DNA from 2 places in the Streptomyces sp. P9-A4 genome. Region 1 is predicted to be linked to the other one. Evidence: riboswitches for the same ligand, from Rfam matches in the RefSeq annotation. Region 1 holds a riboswitch; the other holds the start of a gene.
What was found. Region 1 has a riboswitch for glycine ahead of gcvT (glycine cleavage system aminomethyltransferase GcvT). Riboswitches for the same ligand answer to the same signal wherever they lie in the genome.

Region 1 (14,307 bases):
AGCTTCGCTTCGTCGGGCCGCTGGTCCCTATCATCTAGAAGCAGGGAGACTTGGCCGAGGAGATCCCGCACTACCAGGACATCTACGCCGGTCGCGGCGACGTCACGGGCGACCTCCAGGGCGAGCGGTCGGGCTGTGTCAAAGCGGACCGGGTCCGGAAAGAGGCTCACGTGAGGGCTCCGTCGGTGAGGGCCTGGTCGTGCAGGCGGAGGAGAAGCTCGGCAGCGGTACGACGGTTGTGTACGTCGGCTTCGATGATGTCGGCTCCATCGCGATAGCGGTGGTCCACCGACCAGTTGTCGAACGGCGCCGAACTCTGAAGTACTGCGGCCAGTCTGCCGCCAGAACGGCCGGCGAGAAGCAGTGCCACGTCGGACCACAGCTCTGGTAGATGGCTGAAGAACTGAGGCTTGCCGTCGTCGTCCTGCACCCAGGGCTTCTTCGTTGGAAGTTTGCCTGGTTTCGTCGGGTCCATCGTTGCCCCCACGTACCGCAGCAGCAGGCTTTTCAACGCACACTCCACGGTGAACCCGAAGTGGTAGTCCGCGTTTGGCATCCGGCCGTCGTCGAGTAGGTACACCGCATCGTCGTAGTGGCGCAGCGCAGCACACGCGTAGTGCTCTGGCATGGGGGTATTGGACACGTGACGATCATAGAGACCCCCTGCGGCAAGCGGCTCTCCCCTTCCTCGAACTGTGCCGAGCATGAGGTGTCTGCCCGAGAGTAGTCGCCTGCGCTTGTCGACTCGGTGCCAGTCTGCGAGCACAACTGTGCAGCCATTCCTGCCAGGAGTGCGGTCGGTAAGGGCTACGCCGCTGCGGTCGTCTTACGGACTGATAGCCGCGATTCCGGGCATTCGTGGGCGGATATTGATCAGATGAGTCATCTGCCTCTGCCTACGGCCAGGATGGCCGAAGGAGACTGCGGAGGGAGCATCCTGTGGAGACCACAGGCACACCGATCGAGCGATTGAAGGCACTTGACCATCTCAGTCCCCGTGAAGCGGCGAAGGCATGGGGGGTTTCCGAGGGAAGGCCTGACCAACGCCGCCGAGCAGATCAAGCAGATCCGAGCCGGTACTGACCGCTCGCTCGCCCGGGACCGGCCGCGCTGCCCGGAACCGGTGGCCCTGTTCTACGGCTTCCCTGCAAGGTCCCTGTCGAGGTAGACTTGCAGGTCTGCTACCTGCACCAGCGAGTCAATGCGAACCGCGGCTCCGATGTCGCGACTCATGCGCTCGCGGCAATCCAGGGACACGCCAGTTGGGAGCAGTTACGCGAGCGTTTCTGGAACCTGGACAAGCGAGCACTGCAGAGCGAGGGCTTCGACTGTCCCGTGAGCTAGAGGCCGGCGCCTCGCTCACCGAGGAGGATTACCGTCTCGTCGTACTGATCTTGCCCTCGCCGGACCCTGCGACGCAGGGCCGCCGTGCCCTGGGTCTTCCTGGGCCGAACGACGGCATCGGCCATGCCGCCCGTCTCCGTGGACTGGGCGTCTTGCCTGCTGCGGCCGACGCCGCCACTCTCGGCCCGCCTTCGAATAGTTCTGTGCCCAAGCAGGCCAACACGCCGCCGGCGAAGAAAGGCCCGCTGCTCTACTCCATCGCCAAGGCGGCGGAGCGTCTTGGAGTGGTTGCGTCGTGGTTGCGTTCCGAGTCCTCCGCTGGTCGAGCCCCGTACCGGCTGATCGGCAGGCGCCGGATGTTCAGCGAGGAGGACCTTGAGCAGATCGCGAAGGACGCTCATCGGCCGAGCAGCGGAAGAAGAAGTCCACATGGCAACGCTGACATACGTGTCCGCCGCCGAGGCCGTCACCCACGTATCGGCTGTGCCCCAGCGCCGTTACTAGGCCTGAATTCCCTGGTCAAGGCTGCGCGGACCAGGGATTCGCAGGGACTTTTCAGCGACTTTTCGCCGTGCAAGCAGGGAAGCCCGTGACAGCTCTGAAAGGAACAAAACCGCAGGTCAATACCATCTTACCTAGCACTCGATGATGTTCACCGCGAGCCCGCCGCGCGCGGTCTCCTTGTACTTGACGCTCATGTCCGCGCCCGTCTCCTTCATGGTCTTGATGACCTTGTCGAGGGAGACCAGGTGGCTGCCGTCGCCGCGCATCGACATCTTCGCCGCCGTGACGGCCTTGACCGCCGCCATGCCGTTGCGCTCGATGCAGGGGATCTGGACCAGACCGCCGACCGGGTCGCAGGTCAGGCCCAGGTTGTGCTCCATGCCGATCTCGGCCGCGTTCTCCACCTGCTCCGGGGTGCCGCCGAGGACCTCGGCGAGCGCGCCCGCCGCCATCGAGCAGGCCGAGCCGACCTCGCCCTGGCAGCCGACCTCGGCGCCCGAGATGGAGGCGTTCTCCTTGAAGAGCATGCCGACCGCTCCGGCCGCCAGCATGAAGCGGACGATGCCCTCCTCGTCCGCGCCGGGCACGAAGTTCATGTAGTAGTGCAGGACGGCGGGGATGATGCCGGCCGCGCCGTTCGTCGGGGCGGTGACCACCCGGCCGCCCGCCGCGTTCTCCTCGTTCACGGCCATCGCGTAGAGGGTGATCCACTCCATGGAGTGCGCCGCCGGGTCGCCCTCGGAGCGCAGCTTGCGGGCGGAGTTCGCGGCGCGCCTGCGGACCTTGAGGCCGCCCGGCAGGATGCCCTCGCGGGACATGCCGCGCGAGACGCAGGCCTGCATGACCCGCCAGATCTCCAGCAGGCCGGCCCGGATCTCGTCCTCGGTGCGCCAGGCCTTCTCGTTCTCCAGCATCAGCGCGGAGATCGACAGGCCGGTCTCCTTGGCGAGCCGGAGCAGTTCGTCGCCGGTGCGGAAGGGGTACTTGAGGACGGTGTCCTCGGGGACGATCGGGTTCTCGCCCGCGACGGCGTCCTCGTCGACGACGAAGCCGCCGCCGACCGAGTAGTACGTCTTCTCCAGGACGAGGCCGCCCTCGGCGTCGTACGCGAAGATCGTCATCCCGTTGGCGTGGTACGGGAGGGCCTTGCGCCGGTGCAGGATCAGATCGGCGTCGAAGTCGAAGGGGATCTCGTGCGCGCCGAGCAGGTTGATCAGGCCGCTCGACTTGATGCGCTCGACCTCGTCGTCGGCGGTCTCGACGTTCACCGTGCGGGGCGAGCTGCCCTCCAGGCCGAGCAGGACGGCCTTGGGGGTGCCGTGGCCGTGGCCGGTCGCGCCGAGGGAGCCGTACAGCTCCGCCCGTACCTTCGCGGTGTGCGCGAGCAGGCCCTCGTTCTTGAGGCGGCGGGCGAACATCCGGGCCGCGCGCATCGGTCCCACCGTGTGGGAGCTCGAAGGGCCGATGCCGATCGAGAACAGGTCGAAGACCGAGATGGCCACGGAGGACTCCTTGTGGGGGCTAGACGCCGTTGTCTGCCGGGGTGGAGCAGAAAAGCGTGGAGAAGAGCGTGAAGACATGGGGTGGGGCACCGCGCTCACCGTCCAGTGTGCGTGGTGCCCCGATGTTCCGTGCGAACGAACCCCGGAACAAAAGCGTACGAAATTACTACAGGCCGGGGTACAGCGGGTGCTTGTCCGCCAGCGCGGTCACCCGGGCCTTGAGGGACTCGGCCTTCTCGGCGTCGAAGCCGGGCTTCAGGGTCTCCGCGATGATGTCGGCGACCTCGGTGAAGTCCTCGGTGCCGAAGCCGCGGGTCGCGAGCGCCGGCGTGCCGATGCGCAGACCCGAGGTGACCATCGGCGGGCGCGGGTCGTTCGGAACGGCGTTCCGGTTGACCGTGATGCCGACCTCGTGGAGACGGTCCTCGGCCTGCTGGCCGTCCAGCTCGGAGTTCCGCAGGTCCACCAGGACCAGGTGCACGTCCGTGCCGCCGGACAGGACGGAGACACCGTGCTCGGTGACGTCGTCCTGGACCAGGCGCTCGGCCAGCAGACGGGCGCCGTCCAGGGTGCGCTGCTGGCGCTCCTTGAACTCCTCCGAGGCCGCGACCTTGAAGGAGACGGCCTTGGCCGCGATCACGTGCTCCAGCGGGCCGCCCTGGAAACCGGGGAAGACCGAGGAGTTCAGCTTCTTCGCGAATTCCTTCTTCGCGAGGATGATGCCGCCGCGGGGGCCGCCGAGCGTCTTGTGGGTGGTGGAGGTCACCACGTCCGCGTACGGGACCGGGTTCGGGTGCAGACCGGCGGCGACCAGGCCCGCGAAGTGGGCCATGTCGACCCACAGGTAGGCCTCGACCTCGTCGGCGATCCGGCGGAACTCGGCGAAGTCCAGCTGGCGCGGGTAGGCGGACCAGCCCGCGATGATCACCTTCGGGCGGTGCTCCTTGGCGAGGCGCTCGACCTCGGCCATGTCGACCAGACCGGCCTCGTCGACGTGGTACGCGACCACGTTGAACTGCTTGCCCGAGAAGTTCAGGCGCATGCCGTGGGTGAGGTGACCGCCGTGCGCCAGGTCCAGACCCAGGATCGTGTCGCCCGGCTGGGCGATCGCGAACAGGGCGGCCTGGTTCGCGGAGGCGCCCGAGTGCGGCTGGACGTTGGCGTACTCGGCGCCGAACAGGTCCTTGATCCGGTCGATCGCGATCTGCTCGGCCACGTCGACGTGCTCGCAGCCGCCGTAGTAGCGGCGGCCCGGGTAGCCCTCGGCGTACTTGTTGGTGAGGACGGAGCCCTGCGCCTCCATGACCGCGACCGGAGCGAAGTTCTCCGAGGCGATCATCTCGAGGGTGGACTGCTGACGGCGGAGCTCGGCGTCGACCGCGGCGGCGACGTCGGGGTCCAGCTCGTGGAGGGGAGTGTTCAGAAGCGACATGAATCGATCCCTAGGGGGTCTCGGGCCTGGTCTCAGCCGGCGGAGAACGCGGTGTACTCGTCGGCGGAGAGCAGCTCGTCCGGCTCGCCCGCGACACGTACCTTGAACAGCCAGCCACCCTCGAACGGAGCCGTGTTCACCAGCGACGGGTCGTCCACCACGTCCTGGTTGGCGGCGACGACCTCACCCGAGACGGGGGAGTACAGGTCGCTCACGGACTTCGTCGACTCCAGCTCGCCGCAGGTCTCGCCCGCGGTGACGGTGTCACCGACCTCGGGGAGCTGGGCGTAGACGACGTCACCGAGCGCGTTGGCGGCGAACTCCGTGATGCCGACGGTCGAGACGCCGTCCTCGGCGTCCGACAGCCACTCGTGCTCCTTGGTGTAGCGCAGCTGCTGGGGGTTGCTCATGGCCTGATTCTCCTGGATCGGGGGAGTACTGATGAACGTGGGTCTTACGGGGTGAGACGCGAAGTGAGACGGATACGTCACTTCCGGCGCGGACGCGTCACTTCTGGCGCTTGTAGAACGGCAGCGCCACGACCTCGTAGGGCTCGTGGGTGCCACGGATGTCCACACCTACACCCTCGGTGCCGGGCGTGGCGTGCGCCGCGTCCACGTACGCGATGGCGATCGGCTTGCCGAGCGTCGGGGACGGGGCGCCGGAGGTCACCTCGCCGATCACCACGCCGTCCTTGACGACGGAGAAGCCGGCGCGCGGGACGCGGCGGCCCTCGGCGATCAGGCCGACGAGCTTGCGGGGCGGGGCGGTCTCGGCGCGCTCGGCGGCCTTCTCCAGCGCCTCGCGGCCGACGAAGCGGCCCTCGTTCGTCGTCTTCTCGAACTTCACGACCCGGCCGAGGCCCGCGTCGAAGGGGGTGAGGCCGGTGGTCAGCTCGTGGCCGTACAGCGGCATGCCCGCCTCCAGGCGGAGCGTGTCACGGCAGGACAGACCACAGGGGATCAGACCGACCGGGGCGCCCGCCTCGGTCAGCGCCTTCCAGACGCCCTCGGCGTGCTCGGGCTTGAGGAACAGCTCGAAGCCGTCCTCGCCGGTGTAGCCGGTACGGGCGATCAGCGCGGGCACGCCCGCGACGGTGCCCGGCAGGCCGGCGTAGTACTTGAGACCGTCCAGGTCGGCGTCGGTGAGCGACTTGAGGATGCCGGGGGACTCCGGGCCCTGGACGGCGATCAGGGCGTACGCGTCGCGGTCGTCGCGGACCTCGGCGTCGAAGCCGCCGGAGCGGGCGACGAGCGCGTCCAGGACGATCTGGGCGTTGGAGGCGTTGGCGACGACCATGTACTCGGTCTCGCCGAGGCGGTAGACGATCAGGTCGTCGAGGATGCCGCCGTCCTCCCGGCAGATCATCGTGTAGCGGGCGCGGCCGACGCCCACCGTCGAGATGTTGCCGACCAGGGCGTGGTCGAGGAGCGCGACGGCCTGCGGCCCGGCGACGGTGATCTCGCCCATGTGCGAGAGGTCGAAGAGACCGGCCTTGGTGCGGACGGCGACGTGCTCGTCGCGCTCGCTGCCGTACCGGAGCGGCATGTCCCAGCCCGCGAAGTCGGTCATGGTCGCGCCCAGGGAACGATGCAGGGCATCGAGGGCGGTCAGACGGGGGGCAGTGCTCATGGGTGGCTCCCGGATCCCAAGGGCGTGATCGGTGACGAACACATGACGGCGAGGACGTCCTCCCCATCTGTCATGGAACCTGAGAGGTTCACCGAGAGCATCTCGTCACCGAGAGATCGGCTTGCACCTTGGGTGGGGACACGGCAGGGTGTCCCGCTTTTCAGATCTGCCTCATCCGCGCGGTACGGGGCCTGAGAGATTCAAGGGAGGGTCTTGCTCCTTCGGCGCCCGGACGCGCTCTGCGGTCCGGAACTCTCCCGCGCGGATTCGAGCGGCCGGTATGCGATTGTGTGGCGACTGTGCGCGCCTGGCGCGCACATCATTGCACGAGGGCCCGGCGGGGCAAATCGCTTGTGTCTCATTACTGTTTCTTTACACTTCTTGGGCAAGGGTCTCCTGAGGCCCGGCAGGGGGGAGAAGCGATGAGGTTCCAGCACACCGGCGCATACGCTCCGAGTACGGGCATACCGTCCCAGCGGGCCCGTGCCAGAACCCGCCGCCGGGGCCGGCTCCTGCGGGACCTGCGCGAGCGCGGCGGCCGCGGTCCCCGTGCCCTCACCTTCGCCGCCGGCGACCTCGTCGTCGTCTCGGGCCTGCCCGGCAGCGGCAAGTCCACCCTCATGAAGCGCGTCGCCGAGGGCACCGGCATCGACTCCCAGGACGCCCGTGAGCGCTGGCAGGCCCGCATGCCCCGCCTCCTGCCGTACGCCCTCTACCGCCCTCTCGTCCGGCTCGCCCACTACGCCGGACTCCGCCGCGCCCTGCGCTCCGGCGCCGGGGTGATCGTCCACGACTGCGGCACCCAGTCCTGGGTGCGGGGCTGGCTCGCCCGCGAGGCCCGCCGCCGCGGCCGGGCCCTGCACCTCCTGCTCCTCGACGTCACTCCGGACGCCGCCCGCGCCGGCCAGCGCGCCCGCGGCCGGGGCGTCTCGGCCTACGCCATGGCCCGGCACCGGCGGGCCGTCGCGCGGCTCGTCCGGGCCGCCGAGTCCGGCAGCCTGCCGCACGGCTGCGCCTCCGCCACCCTGCTCGACCGGGACGCGGCGGACGCCCTGCGGAGGATCGGCTTCCGGGAGGCCGCCTGACGGCCGCCCCCGGGCCCCGGGCCGCCGCGTTCCGTACCCTTTGGGCCACGCCGCCACCGGGGCGGCGTTAGGGTGCTGCCGGGCGGCCGGTGCGGCAGGCCGTGCGAGAAGGGGAAACGGGACCGTGGACGTGACGTGGCCGGGCAATGAGCTCGAAGAGGTCCTTGCCGCCTCACTCGGCAACCCGGAGGCCGGCGGCCGGCTGGTCGAAGTACTGGGCCGCAGCTCCGTCTGGGTGCCCCTGCCCAACGGCGGCAGCGCCGAGAGTGCCGACCTCGACCTCCCCACCATGGAGATCGACGGCGCGGCGTACGTCCCCGTGTTCAGCTCCGAACAACAGTTCCTCGCCTGCGTCGGCGGCCACATGTCCTTCACCGTCGCCCCCGCCCGCGACTTCGCCCGCGGCCTGCCCCCGCAGCTCGGCATCGCGGTGAACCCCGGCGGCACCGTCGGGGTTCCGCTGCCCCCGCCCGCCGTCGTCGAACTCTGCCGCGCCGGACGCACCCCGCTCGACGGCCCCGCGAGCGGCGGCCGGGTCCGCCTCTTCGAGCCCGACTGGCAGGACGACCCCGTCGACTTCCTCTCCGCCGCCGCCGCCGAGTTCGAGGCCACCGGCGTCGTCGTCACCGCCCGCCGCGCCCTCGCCAGCGTCGAGGGCACCGAACCCGCCCTCTTCGTCGGCGTCCAGCTCTCCGCCTGGGACGGCATCGACCGCAACGCCCCCCTGGACGCCCTCGGCCGCGCCCTCGGCCGGGTCGAGGTGGCCTGGCCGGTCAACCTCATCCTGCTCGACATGGCGCAGGACCCGGTCGGCGACTGGATGCTGGAGCGGGTACGCCCCTTCTACCAGCGCGCCGCCGGGTGAGCGGCCCCCTGCTTAAGCTGAACTGAACCGGTAGCTGGACAGACGTGGTGGACGAAAGAGGGGCGGGACCCAGGGTGAGCGCGTCAGGCACCGCTGCGACCGATCAGGTCGAGCACACGCTGCGCCAGGTGGCACCCGGACGCTACGACGCGTACGAGCAGTTGCTGCACGCCCTCGCGGACGGCGAACTCCGGATGCTGCTCTGGCACGGCTCGCCCGGCACGGCCGACGCCCAGTACGGGAACATGGAGGTCGACGGCTTCGGCTACGCGCCCTGCGTCACCTCCGACCGGGAACTCGCCGCCTCCGGCTGGAACCGCGCCCACGAGTTGGTCACCGGCCGCGAGATCGCCCGCGCCCTCTACCCCGACCGCTGGGGCGTCTGGCTCAACCCGCACGCCCCCGGCGGCGGCCTCGGCATCCCCTGGGCCGACCTGCGGCGGATCGCCACCGGTCTCGACCGGATGCCCGCGGGCCCCCTGCGGGTCACCGATCCCACCCTGGAGATGCCGCAGTTCTACGCCCTGCTCACACAGAACGCGCACCGCACCCCGGCCGTCCGGGCCCTGCGCCGAGGCTGGGTGCAGCCCGCGCTCGGCTCCCCGTACCTCGTCATCGGTCTCGACCTGTACGACACCTCCACGGCCGCCGTCGACACGGTCCGCGCGATGATGCGCCAGTCGATCGGTGCCGTACCCGAGGGCCTGCCCGTCTCCACGGTCGCCCTCTCCGACGCCTACGACCCGGTGGCCCTCTGGCTGCGGGCGAACGGACGCCCCTTCTACGACCGCGAGGCACACGCCGGACGCGGCTCCGCGCCCGTCCCCGGATACGGCTACCCGCCACCGGCGCCGTCCGGATACTGAGACGCACCTCGTCCGGCGTTCCGCCCCACCGGCCTCCGGAGTTCGCTCCGGAGGCTTTCCTTCGCCCCAATTACGACCTCGGAACGCCCAGTTGAGCGACATGTCCGATTGAGGGGAAGAGCGACCGAGATGGTCCGCTCACGTGATCACGACGTCCGGATAACGGAAGTCGCAGCACCGCATCACGTTTGAGCAAACATTCCTCGTCAGGGCTGGCGGGTGATCGCAAGCGCATTGAAGACTCCCCGGAACACCGGGCGTTCAGCTCCTTCTCGAGCACATGCCCAGCAGGTTGTTCCACCGAGCCGCTACCCGCGGCGGGCAAGGGCCGGCTACCGGCGGCCGAGAGGGGTCCTCACCACGATGACGGCACCACTGCACGAGACGAGTGCGGGCGAGCCGACCTCCGTCGACGCCGCGCCCGACGCACCCGGCACGCCGGACGGATCCGGCGCCGCCGGCACCACCGTCAAGGCGATCGAGGGCCGCTCGCCCTGGATGATCGCCTGGACCCGGCTCAAGCGCGACAAACTCGCCCTCGCGGGCGCCTTCGTCGTCCTCTTCCTCGTCCTGGTCGCGCTCTTCGCCCCGCTCATCGTCGGACTCCTCGGCCACCCGCCGGACGAGTTCCACGAGGACCAGATCGACCCGCTCTTCGGCACCCCGATCGGCTCCTGGGGCGGCGTCAGCTCCGACTTCCTCTTCGGAGTCGAGCCCGTCAACGGCCGCGACGTCTTCAGCCGCATCGTCTACGGCGCCCGGATCTCGCTGCTCGTCGCCTTCCTCGCGGCGGTCTTCGCCGTCGTCCTCGGCACGGTCCTCGGCATCATCGCGGGCTACTTCGGCGGCTGGATCGACGCGGCCCTCAGCCGCGTCATGGACGTGATGCTCGCCTTCCCGCAGCTGCTCTTCACGATCGCCCTCGTCTCCGTCCTGCCGAACGAACTCCTCGGCCTCGACGGCTCGGGCGTCCGCATCGCCGCCCTGGTCCTGGTCATCGGCTTCTTCGGCTGGCCCTACGTGGGCCGCATCGTCCGCGGCCAGACCCTCTCGCTGCGCAACCGCGAGTACGTGGAGGCCGCCCAGAGCCTCGGCGCCGGCCGCCTCTACATCCTCCGCCGCGAGCTGCTGCCCAACCTGATCGCCCCGATCACCGTCTACGCGACGCTCATGATCCCCACCAACATCCTCACCGAAGCGGCGCTCAGCTTCCTCGGCGCGGGTGTGAAGCCCCCGACGGCCTCCTGGGGGCAGATGCTGTCGACCGCCATCACCACCTACGAGTCGGACCCCCTGTTCATGGTGATCCCCGGCCTCGCGATCTTCATCACCGTCCTGGCGTTCAACCTCTTCGGCGACGGCGTGCGTGACGCGCTCGACCCGAAGGGCTCCCGCTGACCGCTCGCCGACGACCCGCTAGACCCGCCCCTGCCGCTGGCGACAGGAGGCCCTTCCCCCAATCGGCGCGCCGCACCGGCCGCCACTACCCGGAGGTTGCGAGACCCATGACTCATGTGAGCTCTCAGAGGCGCAGAATCGCCGCAGGCGTGCTGCTCGTGGCGGCCACGATGGTCGTCACCACCGCCTGCGGCGGCGGAGACACCGGCGGCGGCGACAAGGGCAAGGGCGGTGCGCCCGGCTTCGACGCCGGTGTGAACAAGGTCGCCAACGCCTCTGACAAGAAGGGCGGCGAGCTGAAGTTCATCGGCTCGCAGGAGGCCGACTCCTGGGACCCGCAGCGCGGCTACTACGGCTTCGTCTGGGACTTCCAGCGCTACTACACGCGCCAGCTGGTCACCTTCAAGTCCGAGCCGGGCGCCGCCTCCACCGAGCTCGTCCCGGACCTCGCCACCGACGCCGGCAAGGTCTCGCCCGACGGCCTCACCTACACCTTCACGCTGAAGGACGGGGTGACCTGGGAGGACGGCAAGCCGATCACCTCCAAGGACATCAAGTACGGCATCGAGCGCATCTGGGCCCAGGACGTCATCTCCGGCGGCCCGATCTACCTGCAGCAGGTCCTCGACCCCAAGGGCGACTACAAGGGTCCGTACAAGGACACCTCCGCGGACAAGCTCGGCCTCAAGGCGATCGAGACCCCGGACGACAAGACCATCGTCTTCAAGCTGCCGGTCGCCAACGGTGACTTCCTGCAGATGCTGGCCATGCCGGCCGCCTCCCCGGTCCGCCAGGACAAGGACACCAAGGCCAAGTACGGCCTGAACGTGTTCTCCTCCGGCCCGTACAAGTGGGAGTCGTACACCCCCAACAAGTCCATGAAGCTCGTCCGCAACGACAAGTGGGACGCCAAGACGGACACCGTCCGCAAGGCCCTGCCGGACAAGATCAGCGTCACGTTCACCACGAACGCCGACGACATGGACAACCGTCTGGTCGAGGGCGAGTACGACCTCGACATCAACGCGACGGGCGTCGGCGCCTCCGCCCGCCAGAAGGTGCTCCAGCAGCACAAGGGCAACGTCGACAACCCGCAGACGGGCTTCATCCGTTACGCGGTCTTCCCGCAGACGGTCATCCCCAACATCGAGTGCCGCAAGGCCATCATCTACGCGGCCGACTCGAAGTCCCTGCAGACCGCCCGCGGCGGCCCGCAGGCCGGTGGCGACATCGCCTCCAACATGCTCCCGCCGGCGATCAAGGGTGCCGACCCGAAGGCCGACCCGTACGGCAAGCTCACGGGCGCCCCGGACCTCGTCAAGGCGAAGGAAGCGCTCGCGAAGTGCGGCAAGCCGAAGGGCTTCAAGACCACCATCGCGGTCCGTAACAACAAGAAGATCGAGATCGCGACCGCCGAGTCCCTCCAGCAGTCGCTGAAGGCCGTCGGCATCGACGCCCAGATCGACCAGTTCGACGGCGCCCAGACCTCCGGCATCATCGGTTCGCCGAAGGTCGTCAAGGAGAAGGGCTACGGCATCATCATCATGGGCTGGGGCGCCGACTTCCCGACCGGTCAGGGCTTCCTCCAGCCGCTGGTCGACGGTCGCTTCATCCTGCAGAGCGGCAACAACAACTTCTCGGAGCTGAACGACAAGGCCGTCAACGGCCTGTTCGACCAGGCGCTGAAGGAGACCGACCCGGCCAAGGCCGGCGAGCTCTACAAGCAGATCAACACGAAGGTCTCGGAGGCCGCGGTCTACCTGCCCTTCACCCACGAGAAGAACATCATCTGGCGCAGCTCCCGGCTGACCAACGTCTACACGGCCGACGCCTACAACGGCCGCTACGACTACGCGTCGCTCGGCGTCGTCAAGTAATCCGACCCGCTTCACCGGCGCACCACCCGCCGCCAGGTCCGAAGGGCAGGTGATGGCCGTTGGCGGCGGCCGGGGGATCCGATCGGGTCCCCCGGCCGCCGGCCGGCCGACCGCATGCTTGCATACATAGTCCGACGGCTCTTCGCAGTCGTCGTGATGCTGCTCGTCGTCACCCTGGTGACGCTCAGCATCTTCTTCCTCATCCCCAAGATGACCGGCAGCGACCCTGCCGCGATGTTCGTCGGCAAGCAGGCGGATCCGGCTTCCATCGAGGCCATCCGGCAGAAGCTGGGTCTGGACGAGCCGATCCTGGTGCAGTTCTGGCACTTCGTCTCCGGCATCTTCGTCGGTCGTGACTACACCGGCGGCGGTGACACGATCCACTGCGCGGCGCCCTGCTTCGGCTACTCGTTCCGCACCGAGCAGGACGTGTCGTCGATGCTGGTCGACGCCTTCCCGGTCACCCTCTCGATGGTCATCGGCGCCGCGGCGCTGTGGCTCGTCCTGGGCGTCTCCACGGGTGTCGTCTCCGCGCTCAAGCGGGGCACGATCATCGACCGCGCGGCCATGATCACCGCACTCGCCGGTGTCTCGCTGCCCATCTTCTTCACCGCCATGCTGGCGATGCTGGTCTTCCGTACCCAGCTGGGCTGGCTCAACGCCTCGTACGTACCGATCACCGAGTCCTTCGGCGGCTGGTTCGGCGGGCTGCTGCTTCCCTGGGTGACCCTCGCCTTCCTGTACGCGGCGATGTACGCGCGACTCACCCGCGCCACCATGCTGGAAGTCCTCGGCGAGGACTACATCCGCACCGCACGGGCCAAGGGCCTCCCGGAGTCGGTCGTGCTCGGCAAGCACGCCATGCGCTCCACCATGACCCCCATCCTGACCATCTTCGGCATGGACCTCGGCGCCCTCATCGGCGGCGCGATCCTGACCGAGACCGCGTTCAGCCTCCACGGCCTCGGCGGCCTCGCCATCAAGGGCGTGAGCGAGCGCGACCTGCCGCTGATCCTGGCCGTCACCCTCATCACCGCGGCCTGCGTCGTCGTCGCCAACCTCGTCGTGGACCTTCTGTACGCGGTGATCGACCCCCGAGTGAGGCTCGCATGACGGACAAGCTGACGAAGACCGGTGCGGCGGTCGGAGAACCCGTCGCCACCGGGTCCGCGCCCTCCGAAGCCTTCCTCGACGTACGCGACCTCAAGATCCACTTCCCGACCGACGACGGTCTGGTCAAGTCGGTCGACGGCCTCAGCTTCCAGCTGGAGAAGGGCAAGACCCTCGGCATCGTGGGCGAGTCCGGCTCCGGCAAGTCGGTCACCTCGCTCGGCATCATGGGCCTGCACACCGTCGGCCAGTACGGCCGGCAGAAGGCGAGGATCTCCGGCGAGATCTGGCTGAACGGGCGCGAGCTGCTCACGGCGGACCCCGAAGAGGTCCGCAGGATGCGCGGCCGCGACATGGCCATGATCTTCCAGGACCCGCTGTCCGCGATGCACCCGTACTACACGGTCGGCCACCAGATCGTGGAGGCGTACCGCGTCCACCACACCGTGGACAAGAAGACGGCGCGCAGGCGGGCCGTCGAACTCCTCGACCGGGTCGGCATCCCCGAGCCCGCCAAGCGGTTCGACAACTACCCGCACGAGTTCTCCGGCGGCATGCGCCAGCGCGCGATGATCGCCATGGCGCTCGTCAACAACCCCGCGCTGCTCATCGCCGACGAGCCGACCACCGCGCTCGACGTGACGGTGCAGGCCCAGATCCTCGACCTGATGCGGGACCTCCAGAAGGAGTTC
Region 2 (14,307 bases), 4.4 Mb from region 1:
GGAGCCCGAGGACCTCGGGAAGCCCGGACGTGCTGCTGAGGCCGGCGAGCCCGAGGGGACCCCGGAGGCCGTCTACGACGGGACCGCGGACCACGACGTCCGGGTGGCCGTGACGCCGGCCGGCGCCCCCGGCACCGAGCCGAGCGGACGGCGGAGGCTGGCCTCCGCGCTCTGGCCGCCTCGGGTGACCCGGGCCCAACTCGTCGTCGCGCTGCTGCTGTTCGTCCTCGGTCTCGGTCTGGCCATCCAGGTCTCCTCGACCAGCGACAACAGCGCCCTGCGCGGGGCGCGGCAGGAGGACCTCGTCCGCATCCTCGACGAGCTCGACGACCGCACCCAGCGCCTGGAGGACGAGAAGGCGCGGCTGGAGAAGCAGCGCTCCGAGCTGGAGAGCAGCTCGGACCAGGCCGAGGAGGCGCGCAAGCAGACCCAGGAGAAGGAGCAGCAGCTCGGCATCCTGGCCGGCACGGTCGCCGCCGAGGGGCCCGGCATCACCCTGACCGTCGGCGATCCCACCGGGGCCGTCGAGTCCGACATGCTCCTCGACGCCATCCAGGAGCTGCGCGCCGCCGGTGCCGAGGCGATCCAGGTCAACGGTGTGCGGGTCGTCGCGGACAGTTATTTCACCGGTAGCGGTGATGACATGCGGATCGATGGAACGAAGGTGGCCGCTCCGTACGTCTTCAAGGTCATCGGCAAGCCGGAGGATCTCGAGCCCGCGCTCAACATCCCCGGCGGTGTCGTGCAGACCCTGGAGAAGGAGCAGGCCACAGCCACGGTGGAGCGGGCGCCGAAGATCGTCGTCGATGCCTTGCGACCCGCGAAGCGGCCTGACTACGCTCAGTCGTCCTCCCCGTGAGGGGGGACGAAGGGGTCCCGCGACAAGCGCACGGCGTTGCGGGGGGTCGGCGCACCACAACGGTGGTGCGTGGTGGAAACTGTCCGGAGGATACGGACGTTGTGAAGGTGTCCGGGTCGGCAGGTGTGATGGATCTCGGTTCGTCCTGCCCCACGGGCGGGTCTGTTTCGGTCAAGGGGAATCGCCCGTGAAGTTGTTTGCGAAGTTGTTCGGCAAGAGCGCACGCGAGGACGGCGGCAACGCCAGGCACCGCGCGTCGCGCCATGCCCAGAGCGAGGAGCAGGGCGGCGAGCGCCCGCTCTTCCGCGACGAGGTCGGTGGCCAGGGTGGTGACATTCCGGGCACTCAGGGCGCGTCTTCTGTTGACCCCGCCGGTGCCGCCCCCATAGGTTTCGGAGAACCATCAACCTCAAGTACGGGTGGAGGGTTTACCCCCGATCCGTACGCGACACAGACCTCGGCGGGTCAGCCGCGGCAGGAGGATGCGTCCATGCCGGTGTGCACGAGGTGCGGTCACCGCAACACGGCCGACAGCCGTTTCTGCTCCCACTGCGGTACGCCGCTGCGGGGCGGGGTGGCTCCCGAGCGCGCTTCGGAGACGACCTCCACGATCTCCATCTCCGGGCTTGAGGCCTACGAGGCGGAGATCACCGGCCAGACGCAGCTGCCCTCGCTCTCTCCGGAGGCGCTGGCCGCCGTGGAGGCGCTGCCTTCCGGCTCCGCACTCCTCGTGGTGCGCAGGGGTCCCAACTCCGGCAGTCGTTTCCTGCTCGACGGCGAGCTGACGACGGCCGGCCGTCACCCCCAGAGCGACATCTTCCTGGACGACTTCACGGTCTCCCGGCGGCATGTCGAGTTCCGGCGGGCCCAGGACGGCAGTTTCACCGTTGCCGATGTCGGCAGCCTCAACGGCACGTACGTCAACCGTGAGCCGATCGACTCGGCCGTTCTGTCCAACGGCGACGAGGTGCAGATCGGCAAGTACCGGCTGGTCTTCTACTCGAGCCAGCGAGGCGTGTGACGCCTCGGAGAAGCCCTTCAGGGAAGGTCCATGCTGCGAACACCGACGGGCGGTGCCGGAACCGGCACCGCCTCCGCGGGCGACCGGCTGGTGAGCATCGGCACGGTGCTGAACCAGCTGCGCGACGAATTTCCCGAAGTGACCATCTCCAAGATCCGGTTCCTCGAGGCCGAGGGGCTCGTCGAGCCCCGGCGCACGGCCTCCGGATATCGCAAGTTCAGCCCGCAGGACGTGGAGCGGCTCGCTCAGATCCTGCGGATGCAGCGGGACCACTACCTTCCGCTCAAGGTCATCCGCGAGCACCTCGACGCCCTGGCCCGGGGGGAGCAGATCCCGCTCCCGGCCCCCGGGCGGCGGCGGGACCTGATCGAGGGGGCATGGGAGACGGACCCCGAGCCGCCCACCGCGGCGCGCCTCGGGCGGGCCGAGCTGCTGGCGGCGGCCGAGGTCACCGAGACCGAACTCGCCGAGTGGGAGTCGTACGGTCTGATCTCCGCGACGGAGGGCGGCTACGACGCCGAGACCGTCACCGTCGCCCGGCTCGTCGCGGATCTGGGCCGCTTCGGCCTCGAACCCCGGCACCTGCGGGCCGTGAAGGCGGCGGCGGACCGGGAGGCCGGGCTGATCGAGCAGGTCGTCGCGCCGCTGCGCCGGCACCGTAATCCGCAGACCAGGGCCCATGCGGAGGAGACCGCGCGGGACCTCGCCGCGCAGTCGGTGCGGCTCCACGCCGCCCTCGTGCAGACCGCGCTGGGGATTCGGCTCCAGTGACCCCGTAGGGGCTGGGCGGTGGCACGGAGGCGGCTCCGGGGCGGCAGGGAGGCGGCTCCGGGGTGGCGCGGAGTCGGTTCGGCGGTGGCCTCGGGAGGGGGCCCGACTATCCAAACCGGTCGGGCACGTCCTAGGGTTGCTGTGTGAACGAGCTCGACGTTGTGGGTGTCCGGGTGGAAATGCCCTCCAACCAGCCGATCGTGCTCCTGCGTGAAGTGGGAGGCGATCGGTACCTCCCCATCTGGATCGGACCGGGGGAGGCGACCGCCATTGCCTTCGCCCAGCAGGGGATGGCCCCTCCGCGGCCGCTGACGCACGACCTGTTCAAGGACGTGCTGGAGGCCGTGGGACAGGAACTCACCGAAGTCCGCATCACGGATCTGCGTGACGGGGTCTTCTACGCCGAGCTGGTCTTCGCCAGCGGCGTCGAGGTGAGCGCGCGCCCGTCGGACGCGATAGCCCTGGCCCTCCGGACCGGCACGCCGATCTTCGGCAGTGACGGTGTGCTGGACGATGCCGGCATCGCGATCCCGGACGAGCAGGAGGACGAGGTGGAGAAGTTCCGCGAGTTCCTCGACCAGATCTCACCGGAGGATTTCGGGACCAACAGTCAGTGAGGCGCAGCGGCGCGGCCGAGGGCCGTTCGCGGGGTGTCGTCAGGGCATTCGAGTAGCCTTTCCCCGGAGAGAGACACGGGAAACCACTCTCAGGGTGATTATCACTCGGCGTGCCGAGTGTGGCGATCGTTGACGCACCCCGAGTGACTGCCTACCTTCGTGTGGGCAGGTCAAGGACGGAGGGTCGGCGTGATGAGCAGCGCGGACGGTACGGCAGGGAGCTCGCTCGGACGCGTGTCCGGAGAGAGCGGTCCGTATCCGCTTCACGGCAGTGTGGGCGACTTCGGTACGGAAGCCGGTGCGGGCACCGGGCCGGGCGAGGCGGGCGAGGTGGTCGGCTATCGAGGCCCGACGGCCTGCGCGGCTGCCGGGATCACCTATCGACAGCTGGACTACTGGGCACGCACGGGGCTCGTGGAGCCGAGCGTGCGGCCCGCGTACGGATCGGGGACCCAGCGGCTCTACAGCTTCCGCGACGTCGTCGTGTTGAAGATCGTCAAGAGGTTCCTCGACACCGGGGTCGCCCTTCAGAACATCCGGGCCGCGGTGCAGCATCTGCGCGCGCGGGGCTTCCGCGACCTGGAGCGGATGACGCTCATGAGCGACGGGGCCACCGTGTACGAGTGCTCCTCGCCCGACGAGGTCGTCAGCCTGCTCCAGGGCGGGCAGGGTGTCTTCGGCATCGCCGTCGGAGTGGTGTGGAGGGACGTCGAGGCGGCGCTCTCGCAGCTGCACGGGGAGCGGGTCGACACCGGCGAGACGCTGGTCGGGAACAACCCGGGGGACGAGCTGGCGCGGCGGCGGCGGGACAAGGCCGTCTAGGTCGTGGGCGGGGCCCGCTCCGTGCCGGGGCGGGTTCCGCGCCGTGTCGGGGCGGGCTCGGGTCGTGCCGGGGCGGCGTTGTCAGTGGCGTAGGGCAGCATCGGACGTGTGAGAGCCGCGCCGACGATCCTGCATCTCGACATGGATGCGTTCTTCGCCGCCGCCGAGCAGGCGGCGAAGCCCAGCCTGCGCGGAAAACCCGTGGTCGTCGGAGGCCTCGGGCCGCGCGGGGTGGTCGCCACCGCCTCGTACGAGGCACGCCGCTTCGGCGTGCACTCGGCCATGCCGATGGGCCAGGCCCGGCGGCTCGCACCGAACGCCGCCTACCTCGTGCCCCGCTTCGCCTTCTACCGGTCGATCAGCGAGCAGGTCATGGAACTGCTCGGCCGGCTCTCCCCGCTCGTCGAGCCGCTCAGCCTCGACGAGGCCTTCGTCGACCTTGAGGCCGGGGGCGTGGCCGACGACGGCGCGAGCGCGCGGGCGGCCGGGGAGCGGCTGCGGGTCGACATCCTGGCGACGACGGGACTCACCGGTTCCGTGGGGCTCGCCGGTTCCAAGATGATCGCGAAGATCGCCTCCGAGGAGGCCAAGCCCGACGGGCTCGTCCTGATCGAGCCCGGCACCGAGCGCGAGCTGCTCGGCCCTCGGTCGGTGCGGATCCTGCCCGGGGTGGGGCCGGCCACCGGGGAGCATCTGCGGCGGGCCGGGATGACCACCGTGACCGACCTCGCGGAGGCGGGCGAGGACGAGCTCGTACGGCTGCTGGGGCGGGCGCACGGGGCCTCGCTGTACAGGATGGCCCAGGGGCACGACGACCGGCCCGTGGTGGCCGAGCGGGACGCCAAGTCGGTGTCCGTCGAGGACACCTTCGACGTCGACCTGCACGACCGGGTACGCATCCGGGTCGAGGTCGAGCGGCTCGCCGAGCGCTGCGTCGGGCGGCTGCGGGCCTCGGGGCACTCCGGGCGGACCATCGTCCTGAAGGTGCGGCGCTACGACTTCTCCACGCTGACCCGGTCCGAGACGCTCCGGGGGCCCACTGACGACCCGGGGGTGGTGCGGGAGGCGGTGGGGCGGCTGCTGGAGGGCGTGGACACGACCGGGGGCGTGCGGCTGCTCGGAGTGGGGGTGAGCGGGCTCGCGGACTACACGCAGGAGGATCTGTTCGCTCAGGCGGAGGCGCGGGGCGCGGCCGAAGCCCGCGTGGAGGGGGAGGCGGGGGGTGGCGCCGAAGCCGGTGACCGCGTGGCGGAGGGGGCCGCGGAGGATGCCGTGTCGGCGCCCGCCGGCGCAGGGGCCGTGACGGGCGGGAAGGCGGGCTCCGGAGGGGCCGAGGGGGCCGTGGAGCGGCACTGGTCGCCCGGCCATGACGTACGGCACGCGGTGTACGGGGCCGGGTGGGTCCAGGGGAGCGGGGTCGGGCGGGTCACGGTGCGGTTCGAGGAGCCGTGGTCCGGGCCGGGGCGGGTGCGGACGTTCTCCGTGGACGACCCGGAGCTGGAGCCGTCGGAGCCGTTGCCGCTGGTGCGTCGTGACGTGGGGGCGTGAGGGGTGCGCCCGGCCGCCGGCCCCGGCTGGGCCCGCACCGCCCCGTGCGGCTCGGTGCGGGTATGTCGTGGCGTGCCGGGGAGGCGGGCCCGCCCGGCGGGCCGGGCTTCTCGGTCAGGTGCCGTCCTGGCCCGCCAGGCGGCCGAAGTCCGTGTCCGGGGTGTCCGTGGGGGGCGGCGGGAGGGCCATGCTGTAGTGGCGGTAGAGCTGGAGTTCCTGTTCCGGGGAGAGGTGGCGGCCCACGCCGAAGTCGGGCGCGTCCTTGATGAGGGCGCGTTCGTAGGGGACGTGGAGGCCGTCACCGGCCAGCTCGCTCGGCTCCAGCGGGACGAAGGCGTCCCGGCTGAACAGGCCGGTGCGGACCGCGGCCCATTCCGGGATGCCGGTCGCGTCGTCCAGGTACACCTCGTCCACGGTTCCGATCTTGTGTCCCTTCCGGTCGAACGCCTTGCGGCCGATCAGGCTGCGCGGATCGATGTCGGTCTGCACGGTCCCTCCAACTGGTCGCAACTGCTCTACACCCCTACGAAAGTGCACAACTGGGATGTCGGCCACTTGAGCGATGGCAGCCGCAACCGCGCTGGTAGGCTGGCTGTGGCTGTCGACCCCGTGCGGGAGAGTCCTCCGGAGAAACCTTCCGGTGGACGCCGAAGGAGCAAATCCTCCCCGGAATCTCTCAGGCCCCTGTACCGCGCGGACGAGGTCACTCTGGAAAGCAGAGCGGTGTCAGACGGCATGCGCTCTCACCGACGGTGAAAGCCGGCGTGCCGTGAGGCGTGCCGGTGAAACTCTCAGGTTGAGATGACAGAGGGGGAGGCCGTCCGGGTACCCGCGCCGCGGTGCCCCTCGCAGGTCGTGACGACCAGGAGGCCTCCGTACATGACCGCCAACCGCACTCCGCTCTCCGAGCTCGAACAGGGCATCCCGTTCGAGCAGCGGCACATCGGGCCCGACGCCGAGGCGCGCGCCAAGATGCTCGCCCAGGTCGGTTACGGCTCCCTCGACGAGCTCACGGCCGCCGCCGTGCCGGACGTCATCAAGAACACCGAGGCGCTCGGCCTGCCGTCCGCGCGCACGGAGGCCGAGGTCCTCGCCGAGCTGCGTGACCTCGCCGACCGCAACCAGGTGCTCGCGCCCATGATCGGCCTCGGCTACTACGGCACCTTCACCCCGCCGGTGATCCTGCGGAACGTGATGGAGAACCCGGCCTGGTACACCGCGTACACGCCGTACCAGCCGGAGATCTCCCAGGGCCGCCTGGAGGCCCTGCTGAACTTCCAGACCGTCGTCGCCGACCTGACCGGGCTGCCCACCTCCGGCGCCTCGCTGCTCGACGAGGGCACCGCCGCCGCCGAGGCCATGTCCCTCGCCCGGCGCGTCGGCAAGGTCAAGAACGGTGTCTTCCTGGTCGACGCCGACGCCCTGCCGCAGACGATCGCCGTCATCGAGACCCGCGCCGAGCCGACCGGTGTCGAGGTCGTCGTCGCCGACCTCTCGGCGGGCATCCCGGCCGAGATCGCCGAGCGCGGTGTGTTCGGTGTGCTCCTCCAGTACCCGGGTGCCTCCGGCGCCGTCCGCGACATCAAGCCGCTGATCGACGCCGCCCACGAGCTCGGCGCGATCGTCACCGTCGCCGCCGACCTGCTCGCGCTGACCCTGCTCACCTCGCCCGGCGAGCTGGGCGCGGACATCGCCGTCGGCACCACCCAGCGCTTCGGCGTCCCGATGGGCTTCGGCGGTCCGCACGCCGGCTACATGGCCGTCCAGGACAAGCACGCCCGCTCGCTGCCCGGCCGTCTCGTGGGCGTCTCCGTCGACGCCGACGGGAACCGCGCGTACCGCCTGGCCCTCCAGACCCGCGAGCAGCACATCCGCCGCGAGAAGGCCACCAGCAACATCTGTACCGCTCAGGTGCTGCTCGCCGTCATGGCCGGCATGTACGCCGTCTACCACGGCCCCGAGGGCCTCCGGGGCATCGCGCGCCGCACCCACCGCTACGCCGCGATCCTGGCCGCCGGCCTGACCGCCGGTGGCGTGGAGCTCACCCAGGGCGCCTTCTTCGACACCCTCACCGCCCGCGTGCCCGGCAAGGCCGACGAGGTCGTCGCCGCCGCCCGCGAGGCCGGTGTGAACCTCTACCGCGTCGACGCCGACCACGTGTCGATGTCCTGCGACGAGACCACCGGCCGCGCCCAGCTCACCGCCGTCTGGGGCGCCTTCGGTGTCACGGCCGACATCGAGGCGCTGGACGCCACCGCCGAGGAGACGCTGCCCGCCGGGCTGCTGCGCTCCGACGCGTTCCTGACCCACCCGGTCTTCCACGCGCACCGCTCCGAGACCTCGATGCTGCGCTACCTGCGCAAGCTCGCGGACCGCGACTACGCGCTCGACCGCGGCATGATCCCGCTCGGCTCCTGCACGATGAAGCTGAACGCGACGACCGAGATGGAGGCGGTGACCTGGCCCGAGTTCGGTCAGATGCACCCGTTCGCCCCGGTCGAGCAGGCGCAGGGCTACGTCACGCTCATCACCGAGCTCGAGGAGCGCCTCGCCGAGGTCACCGGCTACGACAAGGTGTCGATCCAGCCGAACGCCGGTTCGCAGGGCGAGCTGGCCGGTCTGCTGGCCGTCCGTGCCTACCACCGCTCCAACGGTGACGAGCAGCGCACCGTCTGCCTCATCCCGTCCTCCGCGCACGGCACCAACGCCGCCTCCGCGGTCATGGCCGGCATGAAGGTCGTCGTCGTGAAGACCGCCGACGACGGCGAGGTCGACGTCGAGGACCTGCGCGCCAAGATCGCCCAGTACCGCGACGAGCTGTCCGTGCTGATGATCACCTACCCGTCGACGCACGGCGTCTTCGAGGAGCACGTCGCCGACATCTGCGCCGAGGTCCACGAGGCCGGCGGTCAGGTGTACGTCGACGGCGCCAACCTCAACGCGCTGGTCGGTCTGGCCAAGCCGGGCCACTTCGGCGGCGACGTCTCGCACCTGAACCTGCACAAGACCTTCTGCATCCCGCACGGCGGTGGCGGTCCGGGCGTCGGCCCGGTCGGCGTCCGCGCGCACCTCGCGCCGTTCCTGCCGAACCACCCGCTCCAGCCCACCGCGGGCCCGGAGACCGGTGTGGGCCCGATCTCGGCCGCCCCGTGGGGCTCCGCGGGCATCCTGCCGATCTCGTGGTCGTACGTGCGACTGATGGGCGGCGAGGGCCTCAAGCGCGCCACCCAGGTCGCCGTGCTCGCGGCGAACTACATCGCCAAGCGCCTGGAGCCGCACTTCCCGGTGCTCTACACCGGTCCGGCCGGTCTGGTCGCGCACGAGTGCATCGTGGACCTGCGCCCGCTGTCCAAGGCGACGGGCGTCACGGTCGACGACATCGCCAAGCGCCTCATCGACTACGGCTTCCACGCGCCGACGATGTCGTTCCCGGTGGCCGGCACGCTGATGATCGAGCCGACCGAGTCCGAGGACCTGACCGAGATCGACCGCTTCTGCGACACGATGATCGCGATCCGGGGCGAGATCGAGAAGGTCGCCTCGGGCCAGTGGCCCGGGGACGACAACCCGCTGCACAACGCCCCGCACACCGCGGCGGCGCTGGGCGGCGAGTGGAACCACGCGTACACCCGTGACGAGGCCGTCTTCCCGGCCGGCGTCTCGGCCGCCGACAAGTACTGGCCGCCGGTGCGCCGTATCGACGGTGCCTTCGGCGACCGGAACCTGGTCTGCTCCTGCCCGCCGCTGGACGAGTACGACAACTGAGCCGGGCGGGGCCGTGAGCGGCCCCGGGCATCGAACGAGGGCCGGTTCGGAGGATCTTCCTCCGGACCGGCCCTCGGCGTTTCCCTCGTACGGTGTCCTCACCGGCGCCTTCAGGCGGCCGTCGTCACCCGGCCCGTCATCAGCGGCCGGTGCGGGGCGATGATCTGCCCGTCCGGCAGCAGTTCACCGGTGTCCTCGAAGAGCAGGACGCCGTTGCACAGCAGGCTCCAGCCCTGCTCCGGGTGGTGTGCCGTCGGTCGGGCGGCCTCCCGGTCGGCGGAGTCGGCGGTGGGACAGGCGGGCTGGTGCTGGCACATGGGTGGGTTCTTTCGCTGCGTCGTGGTGGATGTCCTGCGGCTCTTGGCGCTCATGGCCGCCCCCGTCGGTCGGTTCGGTTCCGGTCCCAGTCTTGCCCCATGGACGGTCTTCCGCAGGGATTTCGCGGCAGCTCGTCCTCTCCTGGTAGGACGTGTCACCCGCAGGGGCGGTTCAGCTCAACTGCACCGTCTCTTCGGGTGGTTCGGGGTAGCCCGAGTGGGCTAGTCCGTCCGGGAGGGGTGTTCGGGCGGCGTGTTCGGGCGCGTTCCCAGGACAGCGGTGCGCCCCGTGACCCGGCCGGGTCACGGGGCGGTGGTGACGCGTGTGCGGTGGATCAGGCGGACGCCGCCGAGCCCAGGAGGGGCGGCGGCGCGAGGCGCGTACGGAGGACGGGCAGGAGATCGGCGACCCGGTAGGCCCGGTGGGCGGCGATCCCCGGCGGCGCGGGGGCCAGCGGCACCATCAGATCGGCGGCGGGCGGGGCCGCGGTCGCGCCCTCCTCCTCCGGCTCCGCGTGCAGCCAGAGGGTCAGCATGTAGAGCTGCGGCACGGAGAGCAGCCTCGGCTGGTAGGCGCCGGGCAGGGCCTCGGCCTGGAGCAGCGCGCGCTCGGTGGCGGCGACGTACGGACCCTCGAAGAAGTGCGAGAAGGACCAGCCGTCGGGGGTGAGCATGGTGTCCGCGGCGGCGATGGCCCGGTCTCCGCTCCGGATCAGGAATCGCCAGCCGGCGAGCCGGGTGAGGGGCGCGTGGCCCGGTGCTCCGGCGACTCCGAGGATGTGCACGGGCAGCGGGTGTTCGGGGCTCAGCGGTCCCTGCGCGGCCCTGAGGGCGGGCGTTCGCGCCTCGCGGACGGCGGTCGGCGAGCCGAGGGCCGCGAGGACGCTGCGGAGGGCCGGCGCAGGGGCCGGGGAGGGTCGGAGCATGATGGGTCGCCTCTCACTCAGGAGACACGGTGAAGCGTGGGCAGGTACGACGGCGCTGTCGGCGGCGGGGCCGGAGGTGGGCCGTACGGCCGCGGCCGGGCGCCAACACTCTGCCTCGTCCGCGGAGTTTATACGACACGTGTTCACACAGTGTTTCCGCTAGACCGCGCCGGTATTCCTGACAAGGCGTCATCGAGCCGTAGAACAACGGCAGTCGAAGCGGAACTCCTGTCCGGTGCCGCCCCCACCTGCATATTCCTCGCAGAGGCGGACGGCTGAATTCCGACCCCCGGTCACCGGGCAATAGGGCATTGGTATATGTCGCTTGTTCCTTGCCTTCGGAATGTGCCGGTGGGGCTCTGCAATCAGCCTATCCTCCGAGAGGTCTCCTCCGCAGGCGTTGTGGATCAGTCGGCCGGGCATCATCGTCCGTGACGCGCGGCCGCCGTGGGCGGCCGCCCACTCGGGGAGGGACGCTTCGATGGGCGAGAAGGTCGTGGCCGACGGGTTCGGCCCGTCCGACCGGCAGCACTACCGGAGAAAGCTCCAGCAGTGCCTCGCGGGACTCGCGAGGCTCCTCGCGGAGAAGAGGTTCGACCGGCCGCGCAATCTCATGGGCGTGGAGATCGAACTCAATCTCGCGGGGGCGGACGGACTGCCCCGCATGCTGAACGGGCCGGTTCTGGAAAAGATCGCGAGCCCCGATTTCCAGACGGAACTCGGAATGTTCAACCTCGAAGTGAACATCGCGCCCCACCAGCTCGGCGGACGTGTATTCGACCGGCTCGCCGAGGAGATCGGAACCGGAATCGGATACGCCGACCGCAAGGCGGCCGAACTCGACGCGGGCGTCGTCATGATCGGCATACTGCCCACGCTCACCCAGGACGACCTGGTCCTGGAGAACCTGTCGGCCGCCGACCGCTACGCGCTCCTCAACGACCAGATCCTCGCCGCCCGGGGCGAGGACTTCACCCTCGACATCCACGGCGTCGAACGGCTGCTCTGCACCTCGGAGTCGATCGTTCCCGAAGCCGCCTGCACCTCGGTGCAGCTCCATCTCCAGGTGACGCCCGCCCGGTTCGCCTCCGTGTGGAACGCGGCGCAGGCCGTCTCGGGCGTACAGATCGCGCTGGGCGCCAACGCGCCCTTCGTCTTCGGGCGCGAGGTGTGGCGGGAGTCCCGGCCGCCGCTGTTCCAGCAGGCCACCGACACCCGGCCGCCCGAGCTGCAGTCCCAGGGCGTCCGGCCGCGCACCTGGTTCGGGGAGCGGTGGGTGGACTCGGTGTACGACCTCTTCGAGGAGAACGTGCGCTACTTCCCCGCGCTGCTGCCCATCTGCGACGAGGAGGACCCGCTGCTCGTCCTGGACCGGGGCGAGGTGCCGCGCCTCCAGGAACTCGTCCTGCACAACGGCACGGTCTACCGCTGGAACAGGCCCGTGTACGGCTGGGTCGACGGGGTCCCGCACCTGCGCGTCGAGAACCGGGTGCTGCCCGCGGGGCCGACCGTCACCGATGTCATCGCCAACGCGGCCTTCTACTACGGGCTGGTGCGCTCGCTCGCCGACGACCCGCGGCCGGTCTGGAAGCGGCTGGCCTTCGAGGACGCCGAGGCCAACTTCGACGCGGCCTGCCGCCACGGCATCGAGGCGGAGCTGCGGTGGCCCCGGGCCGGCCGCGCCGGGGGCGTCGCGACCCTGCCTGCGGTACGGCTGGTCCTCGACGAACTGCTGCCGCTCGCCGCGGCGGGGCTCGACGCCTGGCACATCGAGCCCGCCGACCGGGACTTCTACCTCGGGGTGATCGAACAGCGCTGTCTGCGGCGGGTGAACGGTGCCTCCTGGCAGGCCGACACCTTCCACCAGGCTGTGGAGTCGGGCCTCGACCGCGCGGCGGCGCTCGCGGCGACCACCCGCCGCTACCGCACGCTGATGCGGGCCGGGGAGCCGGTGCACACCTGGCCGGTGGGGATCGACTGAGTCCGGATTCCCGGCGCCCGGTGTCGCGGCCGATCATGACAAAGTGGTCGGGGCCGCCGGAAGGGCGGCCGTCGGTGACCGGGAAGTGGAGACAGGCGTGGTGTCGGAGCAACGAGTCAGTGACGCTTCCCTGCCCCCCGACGGTCTGTCGCGCCGGGTGCTGCGCTCCGAGACGTTCATCGTCCTGGCGCTCTCCCTCGGGGCGAGCGGGGTCTCGTCCCTCATCAGCTTCATCGGCTCGCTCACCAGGACCGGGGCGCTGAAGGAGCAGGCGGCGACGCTCAACGGCTCGTACGCGCCCGGCCGGCCGTGGCTCGACCTGTCCTGGCAGCTCTTCGGCATCGCCACGGCCCTCGTCCCCGTGCTCCTCGTCGCCCACCTGCTGATGCGCGAGGGCTCCGGACTGCGGGCCATCGGCTTCGACCGGACCCGGCCGTGGCCGGACCTCGGGCGGGGGGCGCTGGTCGCCGCGGGCATCGGGAGCGCGGGACTCGCCTTCTACCTGGCGGCCAGGGCGACCGGCTTCAACCTGACGGTGGTTCCCGAGTCGCTGCCGGACGTGTGGTGGAAGTACCCGGTGCTGATCCTCTCGGCGGTGCAGAACTCCGTCCTGGAGGAGGTCGTCGTCGTCGGCTATCTGCTCCGCAGGCTGGGGCAGTTGGGGTGGACGCCGATGGCCGCGCTGGTGGCGAGTTCGGTGCTGCGCGGCTCCTACCACCTGTACCAGGGGATCGGCGGCTTCGTCGGCAACGTCGTGATGGGTGCGGTCTTCGTCCTGCTGTACCGGCGCTGGGGCCGGGTCGGACCGCTGGTGGTGGCGCACGCGCTGCTCGACATCGTGGCCTTCGTCGGGTACGGGCTGCTCGCGGGCCGGGTGGACTGGCTGCCCACGGTCTGACGCGTGCCATCAGCAGGGGCGTACGGGTTCTCCGTACGCCCCTGCTCGCGATTCCGCTCCTGTGCGGCCGTCCGGCGTGGCCGGCTTCGCTAGGGCCTGTCGTCACATTCCCGTCGTCGCCCGAAGGGCGGCCCTGCGGCGTCTGGTGCGTGCTCTCGGCGTGCCGGGCGGAAGCCCTCGTACTGGACCGTACTCGGGCTTTCGCCCGGTGCGGCGAGAGCGCGTGCCAGGCGTCGTGGGGCAGGCGGGAGTTTGACGACAGGTCCTAGGCGTACAGGTCGCCCTCCATGACCGTGACCGCGTGGCCGTTGAGGAGGGTGCGGTCGCCGCGCAGGCGGGTGCGGACGATGCCGGTACGGGCGCCGCCCTGGAAGCCGACGAGGTCGTCGCGGCCGAAGCGGGCCGACCAGTAGGGGGCGAGCGCGGTGTGGGCGCTGCCGGTCACCGGGTCCTCGTCGATGCCGACGGCGGGGAAGAAGCCGCGGGAGACGAAGTCATGGCCGCCGGCGGGGTCCTCGGCGGCGGCGGTCGCGATGACGCCGCGCGAGGAGAGCCCCTTCAAAGCGGCGAAGTCGGGCCGGAGCGCGCGCACGGTGGACTCGTCGCGCAGCTCGACGAGGAGGTCCCCGATGTGGGCGGCGGTGTCGTGGACCGCGACGACCTCGGCGCCGAGCGCCTTCTCCAGGCCGTCGGGGACCGGGACGGCGGTGAGAGACGAGGTCGGGAAGTCCATGGTGATGGTGCCGTCGGCCTCGGCGATGGCGCTGAGGATGCCGCAGCGC

Region 2: another riboswitch for glycine. It lies ahead of gcvP (aminomethyl-transferring glycine dehydrogenase); the one in region 1 lies ahead of gcvT (glycine cleavage system aminomethyltransferase GcvT).

Annotation. Positions count from the first base shown of each region.
Region 1 is NZ_JAZIFY010000001.1:5,350,399-5,364,705, forward strand. Features, by position in the region: gene V4Y03_RS24230 (KGGVGR-motif variant AAA ATPase) at 1-170, opposite strand, end outside; gene V4Y03_RS24235 (hypothetical protein) at 167-643, opposite strand; gene V4Y03_RS24240 (L-serine ammonia-lyase) at 1,980-3,350, opposite strand; gene glyA (serine hydroxymethyltransferase) at 3,517-4,782, opposite strand; gene gcvH (glycine cleavage system protein GcvH) at 4,815-5,192, opposite strand; gene gcvT (glycine cleavage system aminomethyltransferase GcvT) at 5,290-6,414, opposite strand; glycine riboswitch at 6,472-6,583, opposite strand; glycine riboswitch at 6,585-6,684, opposite strand; gene V4Y03_RS24260 (AAA family ATPase) at 6,837-7,499, shown strand; gene V4Y03_RS24265 (enhanced serine sensitivity protein SseB) at 7,624-8,364, shown strand; gene V4Y03_RS24270 (enhanced serine sensitivity protein SseB C-terminal domain-containing protein) at 8,439-9,230, shown strand; gene V4Y03_RS24275 (ABC transporter permease) at 9,594-10,628, shown strand; gene V4Y03_RS24280 (ABC transporter substrate-binding protein) at 10,736-12,505, shown strand; gene V4Y03_RS24285 (ABC transporter permease) at 12,620-13,618, shown strand; gene V4Y03_RS24290 (ABC transporter ATP-binding protein) at 13,615-14,307, shown strand, end outside.
Region 2 is NZ_JAZIFY010000001.1:976,660-990,966, reverse strand. Features, by position in the region: gene V4Y03_RS04400 (DUF881 domain-containing protein) at 1-859, shown strand, start outside; gene V4Y03_RS04395 (FHA domain-containing protein) at 939-1,880, shown strand; gene ftsR (transcriptional regulator FtsR) at 1,911-2,651, shown strand; gene V4Y03_RS04385 (bifunctional nuclease family protein) at 2,795-3,268, shown strand; gene bldO (whiB transcriptional repressor BldO) at 3,461-4,090, shown strand; gene V4Y03_RS04375 (DNA polymerase IV) at 4,199-5,638, shown strand; gene V4Y03_RS04370 (PRC-barrel domain-containing protein) at 5,753-6,127, opposite strand; glycine riboswitch at 6,241-6,340, shown strand; gene gcvP (aminomethyl-transferring glycine dehydrogenase) at 6,518-9,403, shown strand; gene V4Y03_RS04360 (DUF5999 family protein) at 9,514-9,720, opposite strand; gene V4Y03_RS04355 (hypothetical protein) at 10,056-10,646, opposite strand; gene V4Y03_RS04350 (glutamate--cysteine ligase) at 11,128-12,627, shown strand; gene V4Y03_RS04345 (CPBP family intramembrane glutamic endopeptidase) at 12,728-13,525, shown strand; gene V4Y03_RS04340 (PhzF family phenazine biosynthesis protein) at 13,791-14,307, opposite strand, start outside.